2 regions of the Streptomyces sp. NPDC016562 genome follow, and region 1 is predicted to be linked to the other one. Evidence: riboswitches for the same ligand, from Rfam matches in the RefSeq annotation. Region 1 holds a riboswitch; the other holds the start of a gene.
The links. A riboswitch is a leader RNA that binds a small molecule or an ion and turns the genes downstream of it on or off. The one in region 1 is predicted to bind S-adenosylmethionine.
Positions count from the first base shown of each region.

Region 2: it holds a riboswitch for S-adenosylmethionine, as region 1 does, so the genes downstream of both, ACF059_RS25565 (aminotransferase class V-fold PLP-dependent enzyme) here and thrC (threonine synthase) in region 1, are expected to answer to the same signal.

Region 1 covers NZ_JBIBRZ010000006.1:408,948-415,358, reverse strand. The annotation lists gene ACF059_RS25505 (trehalose-6-phosphate synthase) at 1-137, opposite strand, end outside; gene ACF059_RS25500 (glucosyl-3-phosphoglycerate synthase) at 184-1,134, opposite strand; SAM riboswitch class I at 1,321-1,476, shown strand; gene thrC (threonine synthase) at 1,494-2,768, shown strand; gene ACF059_RS25490 (MoaD/ThiS family protein) at 2,809-3,087, shown strand; gene ACF059_RS25485 (cold-shock protein) at 3,490-3,696, shown strand; gene groL (chaperonin GroEL) at 4,029-5,651, shown strand; gene ACF059_RS25475 (Uma2 family endonuclease) at 5,754-6,326, opposite strand.
Region 2 covers NZ_JBIBRZ010000007.1:9,382-15,792, forward strand. The annotation lists gene ACF059_RS25550 (Rieske 2Fe-2S domain-containing protein) at 1-273, shown strand, start outside; gene ACF059_RS25555 (cytochrome bc complex cytochrome b subunit) at 270-1,901, shown strand; gene trpD (anthranilate phosphoribosyltransferase) at 2,088-3,152, shown strand; SAM riboswitch class IV at 3,248-3,364, shown strand; gene ACF059_RS25565 (aminotransferase class V-fold PLP-dependent enzyme) at 3,581-4,990, shown strand; gene ACF059_RS25570 (Lrp/AsnC family transcriptional regulator) at 5,401-5,682, opposite strand; gene ACF059_RS25575 (rhomboid family intramembrane serine protease) at 5,679-6,411, opposite strand, start outside.

The sequences.
Region 1 (6,411 bases):
TGCTCCGCGAGGGCCGCCGAGAGCCCGGAGACGAGGCCGCCCCCGCCGCGCCGGGCGCTGAGACCGCCGTCGGTGTCGAGGGTGTACGAGAGGGGGCCGCGGTTCGCGGCGACGAGTACCTGATGGGATGCAGCCATGTCGCGAACCTAGCCCGGGCCGGGCCCGCTCAAACCGTCCGCTGCGTCACGCCACGCGCCGCAGCGCGTACTCCTTGACCTCCAGCATCGGCGGCCGCTCCTCGGTGTCCACCGCGTACGTCCGCGGTACGAAGCCCTCCGGCCCCCGCTCGAACTGCGTCAGCTCCGGCCGTACGAGGTGCCCGCGCGAGAGCCGCAGCAGGGCCGTGCGGTAGATCGCCGCGGCCATCCGGCCCAGCGCCTGTCCGTCCTGATGGCGGTGCAGGCGTACGCCCACGTCCACCTGGGCCAGCGCGTCCAGCCCGACCGTGTGCAGCGCGTCCACCAGAAGGCCCAGCTCGACTCCGTACCCGACGGGGAACGGCAGCCGTTCCAGCAGGGAGCGGCGTACGGCGTACTCGCCGCCCAGCGGCTGGACGAAACCGGCCAGCTGCGGCCAGTGGAGGTTGAGCAGGGGACGGGCCACCAGCTCGGTGACCCTGCCGCCCTGGCCGGGGGCGTCGCCCAGCGGGCGGTCGTACATCGCCTTGACGAAGTGCACGTCCGGCTCGGTGAGCAGCGGCCCGACGATCCCCGAGACGAAGGAGGCCGAGAAGTCCCGCAGGTCGGCGTCGACGAAGCAGACGATGTCACCGCTGGTGGCCAGCAGCGAGCGCCACAGCACCTCGCCCTTGCCGTGCAGCGCCGGGATCCTCGGCAGGATCTCGTCGCGGTGCACCACCCGCGCTCCGGCGTCCGCGGCGACCTGCGCGGTCCGGTCCTGCGAGCCCGAGTCGACGACCAGCAGTTCGTCCACCAGGGGGACGGGCGGTCCCTCGATCAGCTCGCGCCGGATCGTCTCGACGATCGCGCCGACGGTGGCTTCCTCGTCGAGCGCGGGCAGCACGACGCTGACCGTGCTGCCTGTCGCCCGTTTCCGGTCGAGCAGCTGGTCGAGCGGTCGGTCGGCGGCTGACCAGGAGCGGTCGGCCAGCCAGCGCTCCACCTCTTCCAGCACTCTCGGCACTCCCTGTTTCGTCCCCTGTATGGACCGGTTTGTGATCCATCTCGCGGTTCGGACGGCTGTCTCAACCACCCGGCCCTTCGGTTACAGTCTTGAACAACGCGAAGGACCACCGCATGCCGGGGGTCCCCGCGAACAAACGCACCGGCGCGCCACAGAGCGCGTATGCCGGTGCCATACCGCTCATCCAGAGGGGCAGAGGGACACGGCCCGTTGAAGCCCCGGCAACCCTCCAGTCGGTTCTCGTGATGCGTCACACGCATCCCCGCGAGGTCCCCGGCTAGGGAAGGTGCCAATTCCGTCTCATGGCGAAGTGCGCCATGGGGAAGATGAGGAGAAAGGGCCTCGCCATCATGGCTGCACAGACTGTCGCCACCTCTGTCGATCTCGGACCTGCCACCGGCCTCTCGTGCCGTGAGTGCGGTACCCGCTTCGAACTCGGCCCCATCTTCGCGTGCGTCGAGTGTTTCGGACCGCTGGAAGTCGCCTACGACCTTCCCACCGGTGACCCCGAAGCCCTGCGCGCCGCGATCGAGGCCGGCCCGAACAACATCTGGCGGTACGCGCCGCTGCTGCCCGTCCCCGCGGACGTGGCGTCCAAGCCGAGCCTGAACCCGGGCTTCACCAAGCTCGTGGACGCGGCCAACCTGGCCAAGGAGCTCGGCGTCACCGGCAAGCTCTACGTCAAGGACGACTCGGGCAACCCGACGCACTCCTTCAAGGACCGCGTCGTGGCCATCGCCGTCGAGGCGGCCCGCGCCTTCGGCTTCACCACCCTGTCCTGCTCCTCCACGGGCAACCTGGCCGGCGCCGTCGGCGCCGCGGCCGCCCGGGCGGGCTTCCGCTCCTGCGTGTTCATCCCGCACGACCTGGAGCAGGGCAAGGTCGTCATGGCCGGTGTCTACGGCGGCGACCTGGTCGGCATCGAGGGTAACTACGACGACGTCAACCGCTTCTGCTCCGAGCTCATCGGCGACCCGCTGGGCGAGGGCTGGGGCTTCGTCAACGTCAACCTGCGCCCGTACTACGGCGAGGGCTCCAAGACCCTGGCGTACGAGATCTGCGAGCAGCTCGGCTGGCGGCTGCCCGACCAGATCGTGATCCCGATCGCGTCCGGCTCGCAGCTGACGAAGATCGACAAGGGTCTGCAGGAGCTGATCAAGCTCGGCCTCGTCGAGGACAAGCCGTACAAGATCTTCGGCGCCCAGGCCGAGGGCTGCTCCCCGGTGTCGACCGCCTTCAAGGCCGGTCACGACGTGGTCCGCCCGCAGAAGCCGAACACCATCGCCAAGTCGCTGGCCATCGGCAACCCGGCGGACGGCCCGTACGTCCTGGACATCGCGCGGCGCACCGGCGGTTTCGTCGAGGACGTCAACGACGAGCAGGTCGTCGAGGCCATCAAGATCCTCGCCCAGACCGAGGGCATCTTCGCCGAGACCGCGGGCGGCGTGACCGTCGGCGTGACGAAGAAGCTCATCGAGAACGGGCAGCTCGACCCGGAGCTGACGACCGTCATCCTCAACACCGGTGACGGCCTCAAGACCCTGGAGGCGGTGGCCGCGGACAGCGGGCAGACCGCCACCATCCGCCCGAGCCTGGACGCCTTCCGCGCCGCCGGCCTGGCGTGACCTGACCAACCCCCTGCTCTACCGGAAAGGCAGTAGCGCCATGAGCGTCAACGTCCGCATCCCCACCATCCTGCGCACCTACACCGGCGGCAAGGCCGAGGTCCCGGCCGAGGGCGCGACCCTCGCCGAGGTCATCGAGTCCCTGGAGAAGAACCACCCGGGCATCGCCGCGCGCGTCCTGGACGACCAGGGCAAGCTGCGCCGCTTCGTGAACGTCTACGTCAACGACGACGACGTGCGGTTCGAGGGCGGGCTGGAGGCGGTGACGCCGGACGGCGCCGGTGTCTCGATCATCCCCGCCGTGGCCGGCGGCTGCTGACCTCCGCGGAATCCGACGGGACGCGAAAAAACAGAATTGCCCCCTCCGCTAAAAGCGGAGGGGGCAATTCTGCTTGATTGGGCGCGGTAGAGTTGGGGAAGTCCCCTCCGCGGTTCTTGCCCGCCGCATATGAACGGGCCGCGTGAGGGTCGACATCGGGCCAATGTGCAAGCGCGGTATGGGGCTTTGGCGAGATATGTCGGGCCCGAGTTGCCCTGGAAGATGCCAGATTTTCACTCTATTTCAATGTTTCTCGGTGCCCAGAATTCTCGTCGGATTGACCTGTTGCAGACAGCACTCGCGCAGATACATTCAGCCTCGGTCGACGCGTTCCGGCGCAAGTTCTGACCCGGGAGCGCGAAGTGCGTTCCCGCGCAAGGGCCAGTAATAGGGGAGTTAGGCATGGCTCAGGGCACCGTCAAGTGGTTCAACGCGGAGAAGGGCTACGGCTTCATCGCGGTCGACGGTGGTGCGGATGTGTTCGTCCACTACAGCGCCATCCAGATGGACGGGTACCGCACCCTTGAAGAGGGTCAGCGGGTCGAGTTCGAGATCTCGCAGGGCCAGAAGGGTCCGCAGGCGGACATGGTCAAGCTCGCGCTCGGCTAGTCCTGAAGCGGTCGACCAAGACGAACGACCAAAGACCTACGAGGGGCCCACATCCTGGACACGGGATGGGGGCCCCTCGTGCGCGTGCCCGGTGCTGACGGGGGTGCGGCGCGGTCGACACCCGGGTGTTGGCCCAAGCCGCTTGCACTCGGAGGGGTCGAGTGCTAATCATTGGCGTTAGCACTCTCCCGGTGAGAGTGCTTAAAACGAGGACCGGGTCGGTGAGGCCCGCAGGGTCCGGCGGGAAGGAACCGCCGGGCACGCAGGCCGTCCGTCGCGGGCGCGGGCGCGGTCCGGGAGCAATCCACCGCTGTCCGGGAGGACCACTTCAGATGGCCAAGATCATTGCGTTCGACGAGGAGGCCCGCCGCGGTCTCGAGCGTGGGATGAACCAGCTCGCCGACGCCGTCAAGGTCACCCTTGGCCCCAAGGGTCGCAACGTCGTCCTTGAGAAGAAGTGGGGCGCCCCCACGATCACCAACGATGGTGTCTCCATCGCCAAGGAGATCGAGCTCGAGGACCCGTACGAGAAGATCGGCGCCGAGCTGGTCAAGGAAGTCGCCAAGAAGACGGACGACGTCGCCGGCGACGGTACGACCACCGCCACCGTGCTCGCCCAGGCACTCGTCCGCGAGGGCCTGCGCAACGTGGCCGCCGGCGCCAACCCGATGGCCCTCAAGCGTGGTATCGAGAAGGCCGTCGAGGCCGTCTCCGCCGCCCTGCTCGCCCAGGCCAAGGATGTCGAGACCAAGGAGCAGATCGCTTCGACGGCCTCCATCTCCGCCGCCGACACCCAGATCGGCGAGCTCATCGCCGAAGCCATGGACAAGGTCGGCAAGGAAGGCGTCATCACCGTCGAGGAGTCCCAGACCTTCGGTCTGGAGCTGGAGCTCACCGAGGGTATGCGCTTCGACAAGGGCTACATCTCGGCGTACTTCGCCACCGACATGGAGCGTATGGAGGCGTCCCTGGACGACCCGTACATCCTGATCGTCAACTCCAAGATCGGCTCGGTCAAGGACCTGCTGCCGCTCCTGGAGAAGGTCATGCAGTCCGGCAAGCCGCTGCTGATCATCGCCGAGGACGTCGAGGGCGAGGCCCTGTCGACCCTGGTCGTCAACAAGATCCGTGGCACCTTCAAGTCCGTCGCCGTCAAGGCCCCGGGCTTCGGTGACCGCCGCAAGGCCATGCTCGGTGACATCGCCATCCTCACGGGCGGCACCGTCATCTCCGAGGAGGTCGGCCTCAAGCTGGAGAACGCCGGTCTCGACCTGCTCGGCCGCGCCCGCAAGGTCGTCATCACCAAGGACGAGACCACCATCGTCGACGGTGCCGGTGACAGCGACCAGGTCGCCGGTCGCGTGAACCAGATCCGCGCCGAGATCGAGAACTCGGACTCGGACTACGACCGTGAGAAGCTCCAGGAGCGCCTCGCGAAGCTGGCCGGCGGCGTGGCCGTCATCAAGGCCGGTGCCGCGACCGAGGTCGAGCTCAAGGAGCGCAAGCACCGCATCGAGGACGCCGTTCGCAACGCGAAGGCGGCCGTCGAGGAGGGCATCGTCGCCGGTGGTGGCGTGGCCCTGCTCCAGGCCTCCTCGGTCTTCGAGAAGCTCGACCTGTCGGGTGACGAGGCGACCGGCGCCAACGCCGTGAAGCTCGCCCTGGAGGCCCCGCTCAAGCAGATCGCCGTCAACGGTGGTCTCGAGGGTGGCGTCGTCGTGGAGAAGGTCCGCAACCTCACCGTGGGCTGGGGCCTGAACGCCGCGACCGGCGAGTACGTCGACATGATCGCCGAGGGCATCATCGACCCGGCGAAGGTCACCCGTTCCGCCCTGCAGAACGCGGCGTCCATCGCGGCCCTCTTCCTCACCACCGAGGCCGTCATCGCCGACAAGCCCGAGAAGGCCGGCGCCGGCGCCCCGGGCGGCATGCCGGGCGGTGACATGGACTTCTGATCGACCCCTGGCTCCGGCCTCTGGTTGATCGGCTGTTCTCGTACCGAGGGCGGCACCCTCTCCTGGCGGAGGGGGTGCCGCCCTCGGGCGTTTTCCGGCCCGCTAGAAGCCGGTGGTGTCCAGTTCGAAGCCGAAGGGCTCCGGGACGGGCAGCGGCTCACCGAAGGACACCGTCTTGCGGGACCGGTACCCGTGCGGGGAAGGGTCCCAGAAGCAGGTGATCTCCAAGCCCTGCATGTCCACGACCAGGTAGACCGGCACGAGCTGGCCGTACACCTCCAGCTTTTCGTTCCAGTCGACGTCCTTGGTGGAGACGGACGTGAACTCGCCGACCAGCGACAGCGCCGCTCCATCCGCGTACAGCCCGTCCTCTTCGAACGCCGCCTCGTCTGCGACGTACAGGTCCGGCCCGTAGCCGCGTTCCGACGCTGCGAATCGGAAGAGGAAGGGCGAGGTGTCCGCGAAGTGCCCCTTCGGGACGTGAGCCTGGAGCTGCTCGCGCAGCATTCGCATGCGGCGGGAATAGCGCAGTTGCGAAAACGGCGACACGACGATCTTCCCCCGGATGAGCTCGGCCTTGAAGCCGTCTGGCGTGTTCAGCTCCGCGACCGTGCGCAGGAGTGTCTCGAACGTCGGCGGTGCCGCCTGCTCTATGGGTGTGGCCCGTTCGATCATGATCGTCACCGTCGTCCTCCGCGTGGTGTGCCGTGCACTGGGCGTGGGCTCCGTTCCAGGCTAGCGGCGTGTGGATGGCCTCGCC
Region 2 (6,411 bases), on a different contig from region 1:
GAGCTGGAGTGGTCCCACGACGGGATCGTGGCCTACTCCAAGATCTGCACCCACGTCGGCTGCCCGATCAGCCTGTACGAGCAGCAGACGCACCACGTGCTCTGCCCGTGCCACCAGTCCACTTTCGACCTCTCCGACGGCGCCCGTGTCATCTTCGGCCCGGCCGGTCACGCCCTCCCGCAGCTGCGGATCGGTGTGAATGACGAAGGCTTCCTCGAAGCGCTCGGCGACTTCGAAGAGCCCGTCGGTCCTGCATTCTGGGAGCGCGGATGAGCACTGCGACCACTGACACGAAGGCGCGCAAAGCGCCTGCCGGCGAGCGCGTAGCGGACTGGGCGGACGGCCGCCTGGGCATCTACAGCCTGGCCAAGTCCAACATGCGCAAGATCTTCCCGGACCACTGGTCCTTCATGCTGGGTGAGATCTGCCTCTACAGCTTCATCATCATCATCCTCACGGGTGTGTACCTGACGCTGTTCTTCCACCCGAGCATGAACGAGGTCGTGTACCACGGCTCGTACGTGCCCATGCAGGGCGTCATGATGTCCGAGGCCTTCGCCTCGACGCTGGACATCAGCTTCGACGTCCGCGGCGGCCTGCTGATCCGTCAGATCCACCACTGGGCGGCGCTGATCTTCGTCGCGGCCATGGTCGTGCACATGATGCGCGTCTTCTTCACCGGCGCGTTCCGCAAGCCGCGTGAGGTCAACTGGCTGTTCGGCTTCCTCCTGCTGGTCCTCGGCATGTTCACCGGCTTCACCGGTTACTCGCTGCCGGACGACCTGCTCTCGGGTACCGGTGTCCGCTTCATGCAGGGCGCCATCCTGTCCGTCCCGGTCGTCGGCACGTACCTGTCGATGTTCCTGTTCGGCGGGGAGTTCCCGGGCGGCGACTTCGTCGCGCGGTTCTACTCGGTGCACATCCTGCTGCTGCCCGGCATCATGATGGGCCTGCTGGTGGCCCACCTGATCCTGGTCTTCTACCACAAGCACACCCAGTACGCCGGTCCCGGCAAGACGAACAACAACGTCGTCGGCATGCCGCTGCTGCCGGTCTACATGGCCAAGGCCGGAGGCTTCTTCTTCCTGGTCTTCGGTGTCATCGCGGCCGTCGCGGCGATCGCCTCGATCAACCCGATCTGGGCGCTCGGCCCGTACCGCCCGGACCACGTGTCCACCGGTGCGCAGCCCGACTGGTACATGGGTATGCCGGAAGGCCTGATCCGAGCCATGCCCGGCTGGGAGATCAACCTGTGGGGCCACACGCTCGTCCTGGGCGTGTTCATCCCGCTGGTGCTCTTCCCGCTGGTCCTCGGCGCGATCGCCGTCTGGCCGTTCATCGAGTCCTGGGTCACCGGGGACAAGCGCGAGCACCACATCCTGGACCGCCCGCGCAACGTCCCGACCCGTACGGCCTTCGGTGTCGCCTGGATCGCGGAGTACATCGTGCTCCTGATCGGCGGTGGAAACGACATGTTCGCGCAGTACTTCCACCTCTCGATCAACTCGATCACCTGGTTCGTCCGGATCGGCTTCTTCGTCGTACCGGTCCTCGCCTTCATCGTCACCAAGCGGATCTGCCTCGGCCTCCAGCGCCGGGACCGGGACAAGGTGCTGCACGGTCGCGAGACCGGCATCATCAAGCGCCTGCCGCACGGTGAGTTCGTCGAGGTCCACGAGCCGCTCCCGCAGGGCCAGCTGCACACCCTCACCTCGCACGAGCAGTACGCGCCGGTCGAGATCGGCCCGACGGTCGACGAGAACGGTGTCGAGCGCAAGGTGAAGGCCACGGAGAAGCTGCGCGCGAAGCTCAGCAAGGGCTTCTACGCGGAGAACAACCAGATTCCGAAGCCCACGGTGGAGGAGTACAAGGAGATCCAGAGCGGCCACGGCCACCACTGATCCCCCGCACCACCGCTTGAGGGACTGATTTCGGCCAGTCCTGGTGTCGCCACGGTGAGAGCCCCGTCCAGTGTCTGGACGGGGCTCTTTGCCGTCCTGCGGCGCTGGATAGGCTGAAGCCCTTCGCATTCGACGTGGCGGCGGCACGGCAGCGGCCCACCAGCCCACTAGCAGCAGGAGCGGACCATGAACCTGGTGACCCCGGCAGGCGGCGACAGCGTGGCGGCCCGCGGGTGGCCGGGCGTGCTGGACGCCCTGCTGACCGGTCAGGACCTGCGCGCCGAGGACACCGCCTGGGCCATGGACCGGATCATGCGCGGGGAGGCCACCGACGCCCAGATCGCCGGCTTCGTGGTCGCGCTGCGGGCAAAGGGGGAGACCGTCGCGGAGATCAACGGCCTCGTCCACGCCATGTACGCCCACGCCAACCTGATCGAGGTGCCGGGCCGGACGGTCGACATCGTCGGCACGGGCGGCGACGGGGCCAAGACGGTGAACATCTCGACGATGTCGGCGGTCGTGGTGGCCGGTACGGGCGCCAAGGTGGTCAAGCACGGGAACCGGGCCGCGTCCTCCGCGAGCGGCTCCTCCGACGTCCTGGAAAAGCTCGGCGTCAACCTCAACCTCAGCACGCAGCGGGTCGTGGAGGTGGCCGAGGAGGCCGGCATCACCTTCTGCTTCGCGGTGAAGTTCCACCCGGCGCTGCGGCACGTGGCGGGGGCGCGCAGGGAACTGGGCATCCGCACCACCTTCAACATCCTCGGCCCGCTGACCAATCCGGCCCGGGTACGGTCCCAGGCGACGGGCGTCGCCGACCCCCGGATGGCCCCCATCGTGGCGGGCGTCCTCGCCGAGCGGGGCTCCTCCGCGCTGGTCTTCCGCGGCGACGACGGCCTGGACGAGCTGACCACGACGTCGACCTCGCGCGTCTGGTGGGTGCGCGACGGCGAGGTCGTGGAGCGGTCCTTCGACCCGCGCGACGTCGGCATCCCGCTCGTCGACGTCTCCGCCCTGGCCGGCGGCGACCCCTCGTACAACGCGGACGTCGCCCGCCGCCTGCTGGCGGGGGAGCCCGGGCCGGTCCGCGAGGCGGTGCTGCTCAACGCGGCGGCGGCGCTGGTGGCCCTGGACCCCGGCACCGGCACGCTGGAGGAGCAGATCGCCGCGGGCATCACCCGTGCGGCGGAGTCGATCGACTCCGGTGCGGCGCGGGCCGCGCTGGAGCGCTGGGTGGCCGCCAGCAACGCCTAGGGTCGCCCCCGCGGCCCCGATTCCAGCCACGGCCCCGGTCCGCCATGCGGACCGGGGTCTTGCGCGCGGGGGATCGTGTGGCAGGATGCAGATCAGGTCACGAGTGACAGCGTTTAGGCCCCGGCTTGCTGTCCGGCAACCCTCCTTCCGTGGCGGGGTGCCCCGGGTGATGACCAGGTCGTAGGCAGCAAGGCCTACGGCAAGCGCGGATCCCTCGACACCAGGGGTCCTGGTCTTCTCGAGGAGCTTTTTCCGTGAGCAAGCGAATGCGATAGGGCGGCTCCGCCCCTTCTTCCACCCTCGGATCAGGGACGCTTCCGCGTACCCCCGCGCTCCGAGGACCTCCCCGTACCCCGGACGGCCGCAGCGCCGTACCCGCGTACGGGCGCACCGAAGCCATTCAGCCCTGCCTGCCGGGAGATACCGCCATGTCCGCAACCCTGAACGCCACCGCCACCGCCACCGCCGGTTCCGCCGCCCCCGTCGACCCCGCCTGTGCCGAGCCCCTCGCGGTCCTCGGCCGGGACGTCACCGTCCCGCTCGTCACCGGCGGCGAGGTCACCTACGCGGCCCTCGACTACGCGGCCAGCGCCCCCGCGCTCCAGCGGGTCTGGGACGACGTGGCCGCGTACGCCCCGTACTACGGCAGCGTGCACCGCGGCGCCGGGTACCTCTCGCAGCTCTCCACCGACCTCTTCGAGCAGAGCCGGGTCACGGTCGCGGAGTTCCTCGACTGCCGCCCCTGCGACCAGGTGGTCTTCACCCGGTCCACGACCGACTCGCTGAACCTGCTCGCCGCCGTACTCCCGGCCGGCTGCCAGGTGTTCGTCTTCGAGACCGAGCACCACGCCTCGCTCCTGCCGTGGGCGGACGCGGAGGTCACCTACCTCAACGCCCCCCGCACCCCGGACGAGGCGGTCGCCACCCTGGAGCGTGCCCTGGCCGACCGCACGGCATCGGCCGAAGGGGGCTACGGCCCGGCGCTGGTCTGCGTCACCGGCGCGTCCAACGTCACCGGCGAGCTGTGGCCCGTGAAGGAACTCGCCGCCGCCGCGCACGCCCACGGCGCGCGGATCGTCCTGGACGCCGCCCAACTCGCCCCGCACCACCCGGTCTCCGTGCAGGACCTGGACGTCGACTGGGTCGCCTTCTCCGGGCACAAGCTCTACGCCCCCTTCGGCTCGGGCGTCCTCGCCGGCCGCGCGGACTGGCTCCAGGAGGCCGAGCCCTACCTGGCCGGCGGCGGCGCCTCCCGCACGGTGGCCCGGCGCGAGGACGGCGGCGTCGACGTCGAGTGGCACACCACGGCGGCCCGGCACGAGGCCGGCTCCCCGAACGTGATCGGCGTCTACTCCATCGCCTCCGCCTGCCGGGCCCTGACCGAGGCCGGCTTCGAGAGCCTCGTGGCCCGCGAGCAGCACCTCATCGCCAAGGTCCGCGAAGGCCTGGCGCAGGTCCCGGCCGTGCGGGTCCTGTCCCTCTTCGGGGACGACGCGCCGCGGGTCGGCGTCATCTCCTTCGTGGTGGACGGCTGGAACAGCTCGCACTTCGCCGCGGCCCTGTCCGCCGAGTACGGGATCGGCGTGCGCGACGGCCTGTTCTGCGCCCACCCGCTGGTCCGCACCCTGCTGGGCAGCGAACCGCAGGCCCAGGGCGAATGCGGGGCCCCCGAGGCGGCCCCCGGCGAGCGGTCCCTCAACGCCATCCGCGTCAGCTTCGGCGCGGGCACCCCGGACGAGCACGTGGACCGCTTCGTCCGCGCGGTCAGGGAACTGGTCGAGAACGGTGCCCAGTGGCAGTACCGCACCCAGGAGGGCCGCTGCGTCCCGGCGGTGTGACGTCTCCCCTGCGGGGTCGCTCGACGGGTTGGCTCCGCCGGGCCGCTCCGCCAGTTCGGCGGTGAAGGGGTGGGGCGGCGCCCCGCACGAGGGTCTCCTCGGCTCGCGCCTGCGGCCTCGGTCCAGTTGTGCGGCCCGGGTTGCGCGCTCGTCCTGCGGGGACCCTCCTGCGTGTCCCCGCCCCACGGCCCGGCTTCGGCAGCGGGTGCCGGGGCGGGGGGGAGTGGGGACGTGGCGGGGTGTCCCCGCAGGACGAGCGCGCAACCACCCTTGACAGCCGCGACGGGCCCGCAGGCGCGAGCCGAGGAGACACCCCGGCGCGGCCCCACGGACCGACCCCGCCGACCAGGCCGCCGGTGCCGGCCCGGACGTTACCGAGCCGCCCGCAGGGCAACCCGCCAAAGCCAGCGCTACGCGTCGAGGCCGATCGCGAAGGCCGCTTCCAGGTCGTGCTGGGAGTACGTGCGGAACGCCACGTGCGTGTCCGTCGCCTCGACGCCCGGGATCTTGCTGATGCGGCCGGGGATGATGTCCGCCAGATTCTCGTGGCGGGCCACACGGACCAGGGCGATCAGGTCGTACGTACCGGTGACGGAGTAGACCTCGCTGACGCTGTCCAGCGCGGCGATGGACTCGGCGATCTCGGGGATGCGGTCCACGCTGGTCTTGATGAGCACGATCGCGGTGATCACGGCTGGCTGTCTCCCTCGGTGGCCGTCGCTGGTCTCATCACTCTAGTCGTACGCCGATAGCGCGCCCACGCGTAGAGGAAGCCCAGCGAGAAGCCCACCAGGTGGGCCAGGTAGGCGACTCCCGGCCCGCTGCCCGCCCGGTGCGCGGCCACCCCCTGGAGGGCGAACCAGAACAGCAGCACGAGCCACGCCGGGAAGCGCAGCGGCAGGAAGAAGAGGAAGGGGAACAGGCTCGTCACCCGCGCCCGGGGCAGCAGGTAGAGGAAGGCGCCCAGGACGGCCGAGATGGCCCCGGACGCCCCCACGAGGGTCTGTGAGGAGCCCGCGTTGGCCGCCGCGTAGGCCGCCAGGGCCACGTACCCCGTGCAGACGTAGAAGACGAGGAACGCCGGGCGTCCCATCCGCTCCTCCGTCATCGCGCCGAAGACGTGCAGGAAGAGCATGTTGCCGAGCAGGTGCAGCCAGCTGCCGTGGACGAACAGCGCGGTCAGCGGCGTCAGCCAGGCGCGCGGGGTGCCCGTGAAGAGCTCCGCCGGGACCACGCCCCAGCGCCGGAAGTATGCGGCCCCGGCGGCCAGCAGCTCCTCGCCCGTCCCGTAGGACGGGTTCAGCCCCGAGGCCGGCCCCAGGACGAACACCACTCCGCAGCCGGCGATCAGCGCATGGGTCACCACCGCTCCCCGGGCAGCCTCGCGTACGGCGCGCCACCTTACGATCATGTGACAGAGC